One region of the Ensifer sp. Root127 genome, then DNA from elsewhere that is predicted to be linked to it. Evidence: riboswitches for the same ligand, from Rfam matches in the RefSeq annotation. Region 1 holds a riboswitch; the other holds the start of a gene.
What was found. Region 1 has a riboswitch for FMN ahead of ASD03_RS28090 (6,7-dimethyl-8-ribityllumazine synthase). Riboswitches for the same ligand answer to the same signal wherever they lie in the genome.
Positions count from the first base shown of each region.

Region 2: another riboswitch for FMN. It lies ahead of ASD03_RS00435 (DMT family transporter); the one in region 1 lies ahead of ASD03_RS28090 (6,7-dimethyl-8-ribityllumazine synthase).

Region 1 covers NZ_LMDX01000034.1:115,455-122,562, forward strand. The annotation lists gene ASD03_RS28065 (TIM barrel protein) at 1-531, shown strand, start outside; gene ASD03_RS28070 (DeoR/GlpR family DNA-binding transcription regulator) at 636-1,421, shown strand; gene ASD03_RS28075 (triose-phosphate isomerase) at 1,418-2,185, shown strand; gene ASD03_RS28080 (RpiB/LacA/LacB family sugar-phosphate isomerase) at 2,228-2,665, shown strand; gene ASD03_RS28085 (low temperature requirement protein A) at 3,023-4,300, shown strand; gene ASD03_RS28090 (6,7-dimethyl-8-ribityllumazine synthase) at 4,541-5,014, opposite strand; FMN riboswitch at 5,106-5,255, opposite strand; gene ASD03_RS28095 (TfoX/Sxy family protein) at 5,422-5,775, opposite strand; gene ASD03_RS28100 (ABC transporter ATP-binding protein) at 5,970-7,031, opposite strand; gene ASD03_RS28105 (ABC transporter permease) at 7,036-7,108, opposite strand, start outside.
Region 2 covers NZ_LMDX01000001.1:91,246-98,353, forward strand. The annotation lists gene ASD03_RS00430 (esterase-like activity of phytase family protein) at 1-1,506, opposite strand, end outside; gene ASD03_RS00435 (DMT family transporter) at 1,605-2,504, opposite strand; FMN riboswitch at 2,591-2,843, opposite strand; gene hupB (DNA-binding protein HupB) at 2,966-3,241, opposite strand; gene lon (endopeptidase La) at 3,464-5,884, opposite strand; gene clpX (ATP-dependent Clp protease ATP-binding subunit ClpX) at 6,263-7,108, opposite strand, start outside.

The DNA of each region.
Region 1 (7,108 bases):
ATCGCCATCGACTGCTGGCGCGACGTGGCGGAACACGGCAAGGCGGCCGGTCTTTCCTATGTGTTCTGGGAACCGATGTCGGTCGGGCGCGAGTTCGGCCACACGATCGCCGAGTGCCGCTCGCTCGACCGGCGGCTCGCCGAGGCGGAGTTGCCGCTCCCAATGAAGATGATGGTCGATATCGACCATGGCGACGTCACCTCCGACGACCCCGATGACATCGACCCCTATGCCTGGGCGGGCGCATTTCCCGAGCGCTCGCCGATCATCCACATCAAGCAGTCGTCGATGAACAAGGGCGGGCACTGGCCGTTTACCGCTGCCTACAACCGGGATGGCCGCATCACGCCGGAGAAGCTGATCGATGCGGTCAAGGCCGGCGGCGGCACCGACAACGAGATCTGCCTGGAGCTGTCCTTCCGCGAGCGGGAACCGACCGACCACAACGTTGTGGAGATGATCCGCGAATCCGTGGAGTTCTGGGAGCCCTACATCGATACCGGGTTCAACCGATCATCAAAATCACACTGAAATATCACAAAGTATCATTAGCTAGATTGAAATATAACATAAAGGTGTTATCTTCTCAGGTGTGATGTCGCGCTCTCGCGGCATCGGGATCGAGGCGGATGACGATGAAGCCGGAAGACAGGCGACAGGCGATCATGGATGTTTTGATGGAGGCCGGCACGGCGTCCGTCGAGGATCTGTCACTCCGTTTCGGCGTCAGCAAGATGACGGTGCATCGCGACCTCGACGATCTCGAACAGGCTGGCCTGTTGCGCAAGGTGCATGGCGGCGCTTCGATCCAGTCGAGCCCGCAGTTCGAAAGCGATTTCCGCTACCGCGAGAAGATTGCCGCCGCCGAGAAGAACCGCATTGCCGAATATGCGGCGAGCCTGATCGAGCCGGGGCAGAGCATCCTCATCGACGACAGTTCGACGGCCGGCGCGATTGCCGGCTGCATCAGGGACATCAGGCCGCTGACCGTCATCACCAACAACCTCGGCGTCATCACCGGTCTGTCCGGTGCGCCCGGCATCAACGTCATCGCGCTCGGCGGCCAGTACAGCAAGAAGTTCAACGGCTTTTTCGGCATCGTCACCGAAGAGGCGCTGCGCTCGCTGCGCGTCGATATCGCCTTCCTCTCCAGCTCCGCAGTCGCGGGAACGGCAGCCTTCCACCAGGACCAGGAGGTCGTGCAGGCCAAGCGGCTGATGGTGAAGTCGGCGGCGCGCAAATATCTCATGGTCGATCACGACAAGTTCGGGCGTTCCGCCCTGCATTTCCTGACAGGGCTCGACGCCTTCGATGCGGTGCTGACCGGCGCCGAGGTGGCGGATGAGCATGCCGCGACGCTCCGCGAGGCCGGAATCCCCCTGGTGACGGTCGACAATCGAAAAGCATCGGAGAAAGCATGAACAAGCCGCAGCTCTGGGTGGGCACAAGCTGGAAGATGAACAAGACGCTGGCGGAGGCCATGGTCTTTGCCGAGAGGCTGGCCGCAGCGGACGGAGCGCGCGACGAGCGCATCCAGCGTTTCGTCATTCCACCCTTTACCGCCGTCAGACAGGTCAAGGAACGGCTCGTGCAAACGGGCGTCAAGGTCGGTGCGCAGAACATGCATTGGGACGACGCCGGCGCCTGGACCGGCGAGGTTTCGCCGGTGATGCTGAGGGACTGCAACCTCGATGTGGTCGAGCTTGGCCATAGCGAACGGCGCGAGCACTTCGGCGAGACCGACCGTACCGTGGGCCTGAAGACGGCAGCGGCGGTGCGCCACGGCCTGGTGCCGCTGATCTGCATTGGCGAGACGCTCGCCGAGCGCGAGGCGGGCGAGGCGGATGCCGTCCTGAAGCGGCAGGTTGAAGGCGCGCTGGAACTGCTGGAAGGCGACGCGCGCAAGGCGACGATCCTGCTCGCCTACGAGCCGGTCTGGGCCATCGGCGTCAACGGCATTCCGGCAACATCAGACTATGCCGACGAGCGCCATAAGCGGATCGCCGACGTGGCGCAAGGCGCGCTCGGCGTGCGCGTTCCCGTCCTCTACGGCGGCAGCGTCAATCCCGGCAATTGCGAAGAACTGATCACCCAGGGGCACATCGACGGCCTGTTCATCGGCCGCTCCGCCTGGGACGTCAATGGCTATCTCGACATTCTGCAGCGCGTCTCGAAGGCGATCTGAGCCCTCGTACCCCGCAGATCAACAAGACGGAAAGGAACAATCATGAAGATCGCAATCGGAGCAGACAGCGCCGGCAAGCCCTTGCTCGACGTCATCGCCGCCCATCTCAAGGGCAAGGCCGACCTCGAAGTCAGCGACCTCAGCCAGTCCGGTTTCTACGCCGACCTGTCGCAGAAGCTGGCGCAGACCATCGTCGATGGCGACAACGAGCGCGGCATCCTGTTCTGCGGCACCGGTATCGGCGTCTGCATCTCGGCCAACAAGGTGCCGGGCATCCGCGCCGCGCTGACCCACGACACCTATTCCGCTGAGCGGGCGGCAAAGTCGAACAACGCACAGATCATCACCATGGGCGCGCGCGTCATCGGGCCGGAGCTGGCGAAGTCGATCGTTGATACCTGGCTCGCCTCCGAATTCGACGCGAACGGCCCGTCGGCCGGCAATGTCGACGCGATCGATCGTCTCGACGCGGCGAAGTAAGCGAGCCAACTGCTAGAGCGTTTCCGGTTTAAACGGAGCCACAGACCCGCTCTATCTCTTTGTTTTTACGCATTTCCTGGCGGAAAGCCGATTCGCACTTTTCCTGGAAATGCTCTAATACCGCAATGCACGTTGATCCTCCCTCGCGCATCGCGGCGAGACGCCCGGCAGAGATGCCGGGCGTCTTTTCCTGATTTGCCACTGCCTAATTCGTTTCAGCGTCGTTTGCGCGTCATGTTTGAGGCGCGGCGCTGTCGGGTGTTTTGGCAGACCGCCGGGGCACTGCCGGCTTGACGAAGCTTCTGTAAATATTTGAACATGCTTGCATATCGTCACGTCAGCGAGGAATGCCGCCCCATGCCCGACGCCCCAACGACACCGCCGCATGCCGGAAGCCACCGCCTGGCGCGCATGAGCGGCCGCGACACGCACGAACACCACCGCACAGCCACGACGCTCGAGCTTCTGTTCGACCTGACCTTCGTCATCGCCTTCAGCCTTGCGGCATCGCAGCTTGCGCATCTGATGGCCGAAGGACATTTCAAGGCGGGGCTGATCGGCTTCTTCTTCGCCAGCTTCGCCATCTGCTGGGCCTGGATCAATTTCACCTGGTTTGCTTCCGCCTATGACACCGACGACTGGGTGTTCCGGTGCGTGACCATGGTGCAGATGGTCGGCGTGCTGATCCTGGCGATCGGCCTTCCCGCCATGTTCCGCTCGGTCGACGAGGGTGCCCATCTCGACAATGGCGTGATGGTGCTCGGATACGTCGTCATGCGGGTGGCGATGATCTTCCAGTGGCTGCGCGCCGCCGGCCAAGATCCGGCACGACGGCAGGCCTGCATGACCTATGTGGTAGCGATCACGGTTGCGCAACTCGGCTGGGTCGTGCAGATCTTCGTCGACTTCTCGATCGTTGTCACCTTCGCCATGGTCGTGGCGCTCACCGTCATCGAGATGCTCGGGCCCTATATCGCCGAGACGCGGCATGGCGGCACGCCCTGGCATGCCCACCATATTGCGGAACGCTACGGCCTTCTGGCAATCATCGCGCTCGGAGAAGGCGTCGTCGGCACGGTCGCCTCGATCACGGCGGTGGTGGATGGGGAGGGCTGGAACCTCGACGTGGCGCTCGTCTGCCTTGCGGGCACCGGGCTTACCTTCGGCATGTGGTGGATCTATTTCCTGTTGCCGAGTGCCGAGGTCCTGCACGTGCACCGCAGACGCTCCTTCGTCTGGGGCTATGGTCACATGTTCATTTTCGCCGCGATCGTTGCGACCGGTGCGGGCCTGCATGTCGCCGCCTATTACATCGAGCACAAGGCGCATATCGGGTCGCTTGCGACCGTGTTGACGGTGGCGGTCCCGGTCGCGGCCTATATCGCTCTGGTCTACGGCATGTATGCCTATCTGCTGCGGCAGTCGGAACCGCTTCATGCCTGGCTGCTCGCCGGCACGATGCTGCTGCTTGCGGCGTCGATCGCGGCCGCGATGGCGGGCGTCGACATGGCGATCTGCCTGATCATTCTGATGTTTGCGCCGTTCGTGACCGTCGTCGGTTTCGAGGCGGTCGGTCATCGCCACCGGATGGCGGCGCTGGAACGGTGCCTTGATGAGGCAGAGCCGGTGCATTGAACGCCGGGAATTGGCTATTCGAAACAGCGGTTTGCCGGCTGTTGCTGGCGGCTTGATTCAGGTGGTTCAGAGGTTGATTCAAGCAGGCGCCGCGAAGCGGCTCGATGGTTGCGCATCGGAGCGCTGAGCGAGCCTTGCCCCTCACCCTAGCCTTCTCCCCGCAGGCGGGGAGAAGGTGGCCGGCAGGCCGGATGAGGGGTGGCGGCCGGATACGGCGCGGGCTTGCGGCCCGCCAGCAGATCAGGCGTTGAGCAGCGCCAGCTTGGCGCGGGCGTCGAGGATCTGGGCGCAGGCATTGGCGGCTTCTTCGCCCTTGGCGACGAAGTGTTCGCGGAAGAAGGCGATCAGCGGCGCGCTTTCCTGGAAATTGTGCGGCGTCAGCACGGCCGACAGCACCGGCACGTCGGTATCGAGCTGGACGCGCATCATACCGTCGAGCACCGTGCCAGCGACGAAGTCATGGCGGTAGATGCCGCCATCGACGACGAAGGCGGTGCCGAGGATCGCGGCGTAACGGCCGGTCCTGGCAAGCTTCTGCGCGTGCAGCGGGATTTCCAGCGCGCCTGGCACGTCGAAGATCTCGACGTCGGCGGCACTGCCGCCGAACTTCGTCCATTGGGCGACGAAGGCATCGACACAGCGGTCGACGATGTCGGCGTGCCAGCGGGCACGGACAATCGCAATCTTGGCGGTGGGGTGGGAAAGAATAGTCATGGTCTCAAGCCTTCCAGGGTTTGGCGTTTCCAATTTTCCCGTCGGGCGAACATGCACGCGCGCGAAACCCCGGTGTGGGGTCCACGTTCCTGCTTGCTCTCTTCCATCCGGACTGTGACCGTCGGCTCCGGAATCTGACCGGATCTGCTGACCTCCGAAGTAGACCTCCGAAGCGCTCGCGGGCTTCGATCTTTCGATCGCTACCGCCGGTGGGGAGTTTCACCCCGCCCTGAGAACAAGAGCGACTATATAGATCGGCCGTGCCTGGTCAAACGCCTGACGCGACGAAAATCCGGGAAATCGCGACAGATTTTTTCCGTGCCGTATCGCTCCCGGACAAATCTGTTCCCGTCGGGAGCCGCCGTAGTCTGACCTCGGCCGCGTGCCGCGTCGCCGCCACGAGACATTTATCTGCGGACGCGACGCGGGGCTTCGTCTTCGGCGGCGATCGCGCGTGCGGACCAATGGAGCAGCGCCTGCGTGTCATCAAGGCAAGTGACCGGTGCTTCGTAGTAGCGGTGCACGACCACCGGTTTGCCGCCCTTGTTGTAGGTGAACGGCTGACATCCTTCGCTGAGAAGCGCATCTCTCAGGGGCTGATCAACCCTGAAATAGAGGCGATCCTTGATGCTGATGGCGAACTGGCGATCAGCGACAAGATAGGCCCAACCGCCGAAGAAGCGGCCTATGTCAACGGGACCGATATCCGCGAGTTCTTCGTGGATATGGGTGACGAACGCACTCGGCTGCGCTTTAGTCATGGCGGCCGCCGGTGCAAAATGCGCTGTTTTTCATTCGACGGTTCAGGCAATCTCTCCACGGCATGTGCAAGGCAGCTACTGCATGTTTCCTTAAATCCTATTCGATTTAGGGATAAAAACATGCAGCACTTCAAAGCGCTACAGCGACCTTTGCGCGTAACAAGACGCACGCGCTGTAGGGGGACGCTGGAGATCTACTCGCGGATGACGAGCAGGTCCTTGGCGGCAAAGCGGAGCGTGACGTTCGAGCCGAAGGCCGGCGGCGTCAGGCCGGGGTCGTTGAACATGTCGAAGGAGATGACGTCGCCGCCGATGCGCAGCTTGGTGCGGATGACCGAGCCGAGGAAGCTGGTCGAAACCACCTCGCCGGTCAGCGCGGTGTCGCCCCTGGCGCTGTCGGCGATCGAGCCTGCCTCCGGGCGCAGCGCCAGCGAAATGTTGTCGCCACCCTTCATGCCGGCGATCGGCTCCTTCAGCGACACCTGCTGGTTGCCGATGGTGACAGCACCGGCGGCCGGGTCGGCGACCTTGGCTTCGATGATGTTGAGCGTGCCGACGAAGGAGGCGACGAATCGGGTCGCAGGGGTGTTGTAGATCTCGAACGGCGTGCCGATCTGGTCGGCTCGCCCGGAATTCATGACGACGATGCGGTCGGAGATCGACAGGGCTTCTTCCTGGTCATGGGTGACGAAGACAGTGGTGATGCCGAGCTGCTGCTGGATCTGGCGGATTTCCTCGCGCAGCGACACGCGGATCTTGGCGTCGAGCGCCGACAGCGGCTCGTCGAGCAGCAGCACCTGCGGCTTGACGGCGAGGGCGCGCGCGAGCGCCACGCGCTGCTGCTGGCCGCCGGAAAGCTGGTAGGGGAAGCGGTCGGCCAGGTGCTCGAGCTTGATCAGGCTCAGCATCTGCTTGACGCGTGTATCGATCTCCGACTTCTGCGCCCCGGCGACTTTCAGGCCGAAGGCGACGTTGTCGTTGACGTTCATGTTGGGAAACAGCGCATAGGCCTGGAACACCATGCCGATGTTGCGCTGGTTGGGCTTCAGCGTTCCCTGGTCCTTGCTGTCGATGGTGATCGTGCCGCCCGACGGCGTCTCGAAGCCGGCGATCATGCGCAGGATCGTCGTCTTGCCGCAGCCTGACGGGCCTAGGAACGAAACGAACTCGCCCTTGTCGATGACCATGTTGAAGTTGTGCACGACCTGAACCGGGCCGAAGGACTTCTGGATATTGTTCAGTGTCAGGAATGCCATGTGATCAAGCCTTGGCCGGAGCGGATTTCTGGATGCGGGAAACGAGCTGGATCAGACCCATGCTGAGCCAGGTGATG
Region 2 (7,108 bases), on a different contig from region 1:
CGGGGCGCCATCGCGGGTGATCCGAAGCGTCTCGGTGATCAACGCCGGCTTCTGCGTCGCATCGATGGTGAAGATGGTCGGCTGCGATGCATAAACCGAATCGTTGACTGCGCGCAGGAAGCCCGGCTTGTCGGCAACGGCTGCGAGGCCCGACAAGGCTCCGAAGCCCACCGGCAGACCATCCTTGTCCGCCGAACGGATCTGCGGATAGGCGGCTTCACCTTCGCCACGCTCGTAGATCATCACATGCGAGCGAGCGCCGCCGTCTTCGCCGAGATCGACCTCGTTGGCGGTCGCAAGCAGATTGCGCGACGGGATCGCGACGGCACCCTCCGGCGAGATGCCCGACGGCAGCAATTGCAGCAGTTCCGGCTCGGCGCCGGTGTCCTTGTAAACGCCGACGACGGATGCACGTTCGGTAAGCACGAAGAACAGATTGTCTTCGCCGAACTTGGCAGCCTCGAGGCCTTCCGGCTCGACGCCCTTGGCCGACGAGCGCTTCTCGGGATAGTGGCCGATCGAAGCGATCTCGTGTTCGAAACTCGCACCCGATTCGAACAGGACCTTACCGGCCGTATCGAAGATGGTGAAGCCGCGCGAACCGCCCTCATAGTCACCTTCGTTGGCGACGACGATGCGATTGTCGTCGAGCCACTTGACGGCGTCAGGCTCGCGCTTGCGGCCCGGTTGCTCGTCCATGAAGGCGATAGCGCCGTCACGCTTGGCGTCGATGTCCCTAAGGTCGACCGCGCCAGCGGAGAAATGCGTCTTTACCGTCGCCGACTTGCCGTCGATGATGACGATGTGGTTGTTCTCCTGCAGCGTCAGCGCAATCTCGTCCTTGCCGTTGAAGGACACGAATTCCGGCTCCGGGTCGTCGCCTGCAACCTCGGCAAGACCGGTGAGGGTCACGTGCTTGATCGTCGCGCAATCGGCACCACCATCCTTCAGAGACAGGATCACCAGGTCGCCGGCAGGCATCTGCGGGATCTTGCCGTCGTTGACCTCTTCATCGCGCTCATTCTCGATCGCGATCGCAGCAATGGTCCGGTCCTTGTTGACCGCGACGGAGTCCGGCTGGCCGCCGAGATCGCAGGTCGACTCGACCTTCTTCGAGGCAACGTCGACGGTAGCGAGAAAGCCGGAAGGCTTGGTGAAGCTTTCGCGTGTGTTGACCGCGATCAGGGCCTTGGTACCGGCGACGGTTACCGAGGTCGGCTCGCCATCGAACGACACGATACCGGCCGCCTTCGGCGCCTTGGCGTCGGTGATATCGATAAGGCCGATGCGCTTGCCCGGGCTATCGGAATAGATCAGCGTATTGCCGTCTTCGGTGGCGGTAATGATTTCCGCGGATGTCGCGTCCTTGCGGGCATCGCCCTCCGGCAGATTGTCGGCAACGGCGAAGGACGCAATACGATTGAACACCGGTTCGGCGGCAGCCGGAAAGGCAACGGACGCAAGAAGTATGGCGGCAAGTGCCGTTCTGCATGATGAAATGGTCATGAAAAATCCCCCATGTCGAATATTCAAAACAAGGGGGTTCTGCGGGATGGCGATGACAGGCGCATGACAGTCCCGCGCCTTTGTTGTGCAGCGTTGTCTTACGCGGTCGCGCGCTCGCGTTTCATCTCGTTGCGCATGATGAAAAGCGAGGCGCCGAGGATCAGGACCGCCCCCAGCCACAGATAGCCGCTCGGCGCATAACCGAAGACGAGCCAGCCGGCGAGAACGTTGAGCGGTAGCTTGAGATCGTCGAAAGGCTGCACATACGCTGCGTCTGCGACGGTATAGGCAAGCGTCAACAGATACTGTGCCACCACGGTCAAAAGCCCCGCCAGCACCAATAGCGCAAGGATAGTTCCACTCGGCACGACAAACCCTGCCGACAGCGCCAGCACACCATTGATCGGCGTCAGAAGCACGAGCAACCAGACCGTTATCGTCTCAGGGCGCTCGATGCCTGTCAGGCTCTTGGTGATCAGCGACGCCGCCCCCCAGAGCAGCGCCGAGAAAACCGGCAGCAGCGCTGCCCAGGTGAAGCTTTCCGACCAGGGCTGCAGGATGATCGTGGCGCCGGCAAAGCCGACTGCCGCCGCTGCCCAGCGTGCCGGACCAACGCGTTCGCCCAGGAAGAGCCGCGCACCAAGAATGATGAAAAATGGCGATGTCATCACCAGCGCGATCGCCTGCCAGATCGGAACAGAAGCCAGGCCCGAAACCCAGGCCCCTACGCCGAGCGCCGCAAAGGCAACGCGAATGACGTGACGCCAGGGGTAATCGGTGCGCATGGCCGACAGGCCGGCGCGAAACAGGAACGGCAGGGAGAAGACGAGTGCAAATGCATATTGCCAGAAGGCAGTCGAGGTGGCGGAAAAGCCGAGTTGCATCGTCATCCATTGCGTGACGACATTCAGGAGAGCAAAGGCGACGCCGGCCAGTATCATCCAGGCCGCACCGGCCATGGCACGGGAGGTGAAAAGTGCTTGGGTCGTCTCGCTCATGTCCTTCATCCGCAAACAGGGACCTACACAAATCAGGACACATGAGCGCAGGATGCGACGACGGACCGCCCGCCCGTCGCACCCACGATCATTCTCTTTCATCCGGACTGTGACCGTCGGCTCCGGAATCGCACCGGATCTGCTAACCTTCCGACACGACAGCGCCTGAAGTGCTCGCGGGCTTGGGCCTGCTGCATAATTCCTTAAATCCAATCCGATTTAAGGAGAAAATTATGCAGCAGCTTTCAAGTGTCACAGCGTCCGTTGCGCGTCATATTTGACGCGCGGCGCTGAGCCCTTACCGCCGGTGGGGAGTTTCACCCCGCCCTGAGAACAGGGCTGAGCCGTAGACCAAAGACCGCGCTGCTGCAAGGGCAGCCGAAACGCAAAAGGGTCCGGCGTGAACCGAACCCTTCAAGACTTGGACGGCCGGCCTCGTATCCGGCCGTCAAGCAAACCTATCAGCCGTTAACGGCATCCTTCAGGCCCTTGCCGGCCGTGAACTTCGGAACGTTGCGTGCCGGGATGTCAACTTCTGCGCCCGTGGACGGGTTGCGGCCCTTGGAGGCTTCGCGACGCGAAACGGAGAAGTTGCCGAAACCGACGAGGCGAATGTCGCCACCGTCCTTAAGTTCAGCCTGGATGGTCTCGAAAACTGCATCAACTGCGGAAGATGCGTCGGTCTTGGAAAGTCCGGCCTTCTCAGCAACGGCAGACACGAGCTCATTTTTGTTCATGTTTCCACCCCTTTCAAAATGGTTCGAAACGACTGTGTTTTTAAGCCGCGGCGGCTTGCGCATCGCCCGCGTCTTGCCATTCCCAATTGCGCCTAATCCCTTGGAATGCAAGGCTTGCAGCATGCTTTTACAACAAAAAAGACCGGCCAGAGGCCGGTCTTCCTTGTTTTTCTGCCAAATGGGCCTGACGGGAACACAATTGCACCCGCCCGGTCCTGTCAATCAGTGGGCGATGGAAGCGCCCGCTTCGTCCTGCGAATCAACCGCGGCGACGGTTGCCGGCTCATTTGCCGGGTCCCATTCGATCGGCTCCGGGACGCGGACCAGAGCGTGCTCGAGCACTTCACCCATCCGCGAAACGGGGATGATCTCCAGCACGTTCTTCACGTTGTCCGGGATCTCGGCGAGATCCTTGGCGTTTTCCTCGGGGATCAGCACCTTCTTGATGCCGCCGCGAACGGCCGCCAGCAGTTTTTCCTTCAGTCCTCCGATCGGCAGCACGCGGCCGCGAAGGGTGATCTCACCCGTCATCGCCACGTCCTTGGAGATCGGAATACCGGTCATGACAGAGACGATCGCTGTTGCCATGGCAACACCGGCCGACGGGCCATCCTTGGGCGTCGCGCCTTCCGGCAAGTGCACGTGGATGTCGCGCTTGTCGAACAGCGGCGGCTCAATGCCGAAGTCGATCGCCCGCGAGCGGACATAGGATGCCGCCGCCGAAATCGATTCCTTCATCACGTCGCGCAGGTTGCCGGTGACGGTCATGCGGCCCTTGCCGGGCATCATGACGCCTTCGATCGTCAGCAGTTCGCCGCCGACCTCGGTCCAGGCAAGACCTGTGACCACACCGACCTGATCGTCGCGTTCGGCTTCGCCGTGACGATAACGCGGTACGCCAAGGTAGTCCTGGATGTTGCCGGCAGTGACTGCCACTGCCTTGGCCTTGCCCTTGATGATCTCGGTTACCGCCTTGCGGGCGAGCTTCATCAGTTCGCGCTCGAAGTTACGAACGCCGGCTTCGCGTGTGTAGGTCTGGATGATCGCCATCAGCGCACCGTCGGTGACCGAAAACTCTTTCGGCTGCAGCGCGTGATCGCGGATCGCCTTCGGCAGCAGGTGCCGCTTGGCGATTTCCAGCTTTTCCTCTTCGGTGTAGCCGGCAATACGGATCACTTCCATGCGGTCCATCAGCGGCGCCGGAATGTTCAGCGTGTTCGCCGTGGTGATGAACATCACGTTGGACAGATCGTATTCGACTTCAAGGTAGTGATCCATGAAGGTCGAGTTCTGTTCTGGATCCAGCACCTCCAGCAGAGCCGAGGACGGGTCGCCACGGAAGTCCTGGCCCATCTTGTCGATCTCGTCGAACAGGAAGAGCGGGTTGGACTTCTTCGCCTTCTTCATCGACTGGACGACCTTGCCGGGCATCGAGCCAATGTAGGTGCGGCGGTGACCGCGGATTTCGGCTTCGTCACGAACGCCACCCAGCGCCATGCGCACGTATTCGCGGCCGGTCGCCTTGGCGATCGACTTGGCAAGCGAAGTCTTGCCGACGCCCGGAGGGCCGACGAGGCACAGGATCGGGCCTTTGATCTTCGTCGAACGGGCCTGGACGGCGAGATATTCGACGATGCGCTCCTTGACCTTGTCGAGGCCGAAGTGATCGACGTTGAGCACTTCCTCGGCATGGTTCAGATCGGTCTTGATCTTGGACTTCTTGCCCCACGGCATGCCAAGCAGCCAATCCAGATAGTTGCGCACGACGGTTGCTTCCGCCGACATCGGGCTCATCTGGCGCAGCTTCTTCAGCTCGGCGTCGGCCTTTTCGCGCGCTTCCTTGGAAAGCTTGGTCTTGGCGATGCGCTCTTCGATTTCGGCCATCTCGTCGCGGCCGTCTTCACCGTCGCCGAGTTCCTTCTGGATCGCCTTCATCTGTTCGTTGAGGTAGTACTCGCGTTGGGTCTTCTCCATCTGGCGCTTGACGCGCGAACGGATACGCTTTTCCACCTGCAGGACGGAGATCTCACCTTCCATGAAGCCGAGCGCCTTTTCCAGGCGCATCTTCACGCTGGTGGTTTCCAGCATTTCCTGCTTTTCGACGATCTTGATCGATAGATGCGATGCGACGGTGTCGGCAAGCTTCGAATAATCTTCGATCTGGCTCGCGACGCCGACGACTTCCGGAGAAATCTTCTTGTTGAGTTTCACGTAGCTTTCGAATTCGGAGACGACCGAGCGGCTGAGCGCCTCGATCTCGACCGGATCTTCTTCCGGCTCGTCGAGCGCCTGTGCGGACGCTTCGTAGAATTCTTCGCGCGGCGTGTAGCTGTCGATCTTGGCGCGCGTGCGCCCTTCGACCAGCACCTTGACGGTGCCGTCGGGCAGCTTCAGGAGCTGCAGGACATTGGCAATCGTGCCCACCTGGTAGATCGCCGAGGCTTCCGGATCGTCGTCCGTCGCGTTGATCTGGGTGGCAAGCATGATCTGCTTGTCGGTCCCCATGACTTCTTCAAGCGCACGGATGGACTTTTCACGGCCGACAAAGAGCGGCACGATCATGTGCGGGAAGACTACAATGTCGCGAAGCGGCAAGACCGGATAGGTCGCGCTTTCAGTCGCCGGAGACGTTTTGCTCGTCATGTCATTTCCTTTCCGTCCCGATTTCGGGCCCGTTCCCGGGAGCCACAGCGGCACTCCCGGTTGTCATATTTTCCACATGAAAGTGGAGTGCTAGAGAGTCCTTTTCAAGGCTCGCCGCAACATCCACCATCAGTGGCCGGGTCCTTCTGACTACGCTTTATTGCTGTTGCGTACCTTGCGACGGAAAACGAGGCTTCAAGGATATGCAACGGCCGAGGCCCTCTACTGAATCGTCACATCATTGCGTTGTTAAGACACTTTAGCAACAACCGAATTGTTAAATCGTCCCCCGCGCAAGCCATCTCAACAACTAAGTGCAGGGCCATGAAAAAGCCCGCACGAGGCGGGCTTTTTCAGGTCCGATCTGTGGGCCTGCGATCAGGCCGAAACGTTCGCCTTCTCTTCCGAGCGCTCGGAATAGATGTAGAGCGGCCGCGCCGCACCCTTCACCACCTCGTCGGAGATCACGACTTCGCGAACGCCTTCGAGCGTCGGCAGCTCGAACATCGTGTCGAGCAGGATCTTTTCCATGATCGAGCGCAGGCCACGGGCGCCGGTCTTGCGCACGATGGCGCGACGGGCGATCTCGCGCAGCGCGTCCTCGTGGAAGGTCAGTTCGACGTCCTCCATCTCGAACAGCCGCTGGTACTGCTTGATCAGAGCGTTCTTCGGCTCGGACAGGATCTGGATCAGCGCGTCCTCATCGAGGTCTTCGAGCGTTGCCAGAACCGGCAGACGGCCGATGAATTCCGGGATCAGGCCGAACTTAACCAGATCTTCCGGCTCGAGTTCGCGCAGAACTTCGCCGACGCGGCGATCTTCCGGCGAGCGAACCGTCGCGCCGAAACCGATCGACGTCTTCTCGCCACGGGCGGAGATGATCTTATCGAGGCCGGCGAAGGCGCCGCCGCAGATGAACAGGATATTGGTGGTATCCACCTGCAGGAATTCCTGCTGAGGATGCTTGCGGCCACCCTGAGGCGGCACCGAAGCAACAGTGCCTTCCATGATCTTCAAGAGCGCCTGCTGCACGCCCTCACCGGAAACGTCACGGGTGATCGACGGGTTGTCGGATTTGCGCGAGATCTTGTCGACTTCGTCAATGTAGACGATGCCGCGCTGGGCGCGCTCGACATTGTAGTCGGCAGCCTGCAGCAGCTTCAGGATGATGTTTTCGACGTCTTCACCGACATAGCCGGCTTCCGTCAGCGTCGTCGCATCGGC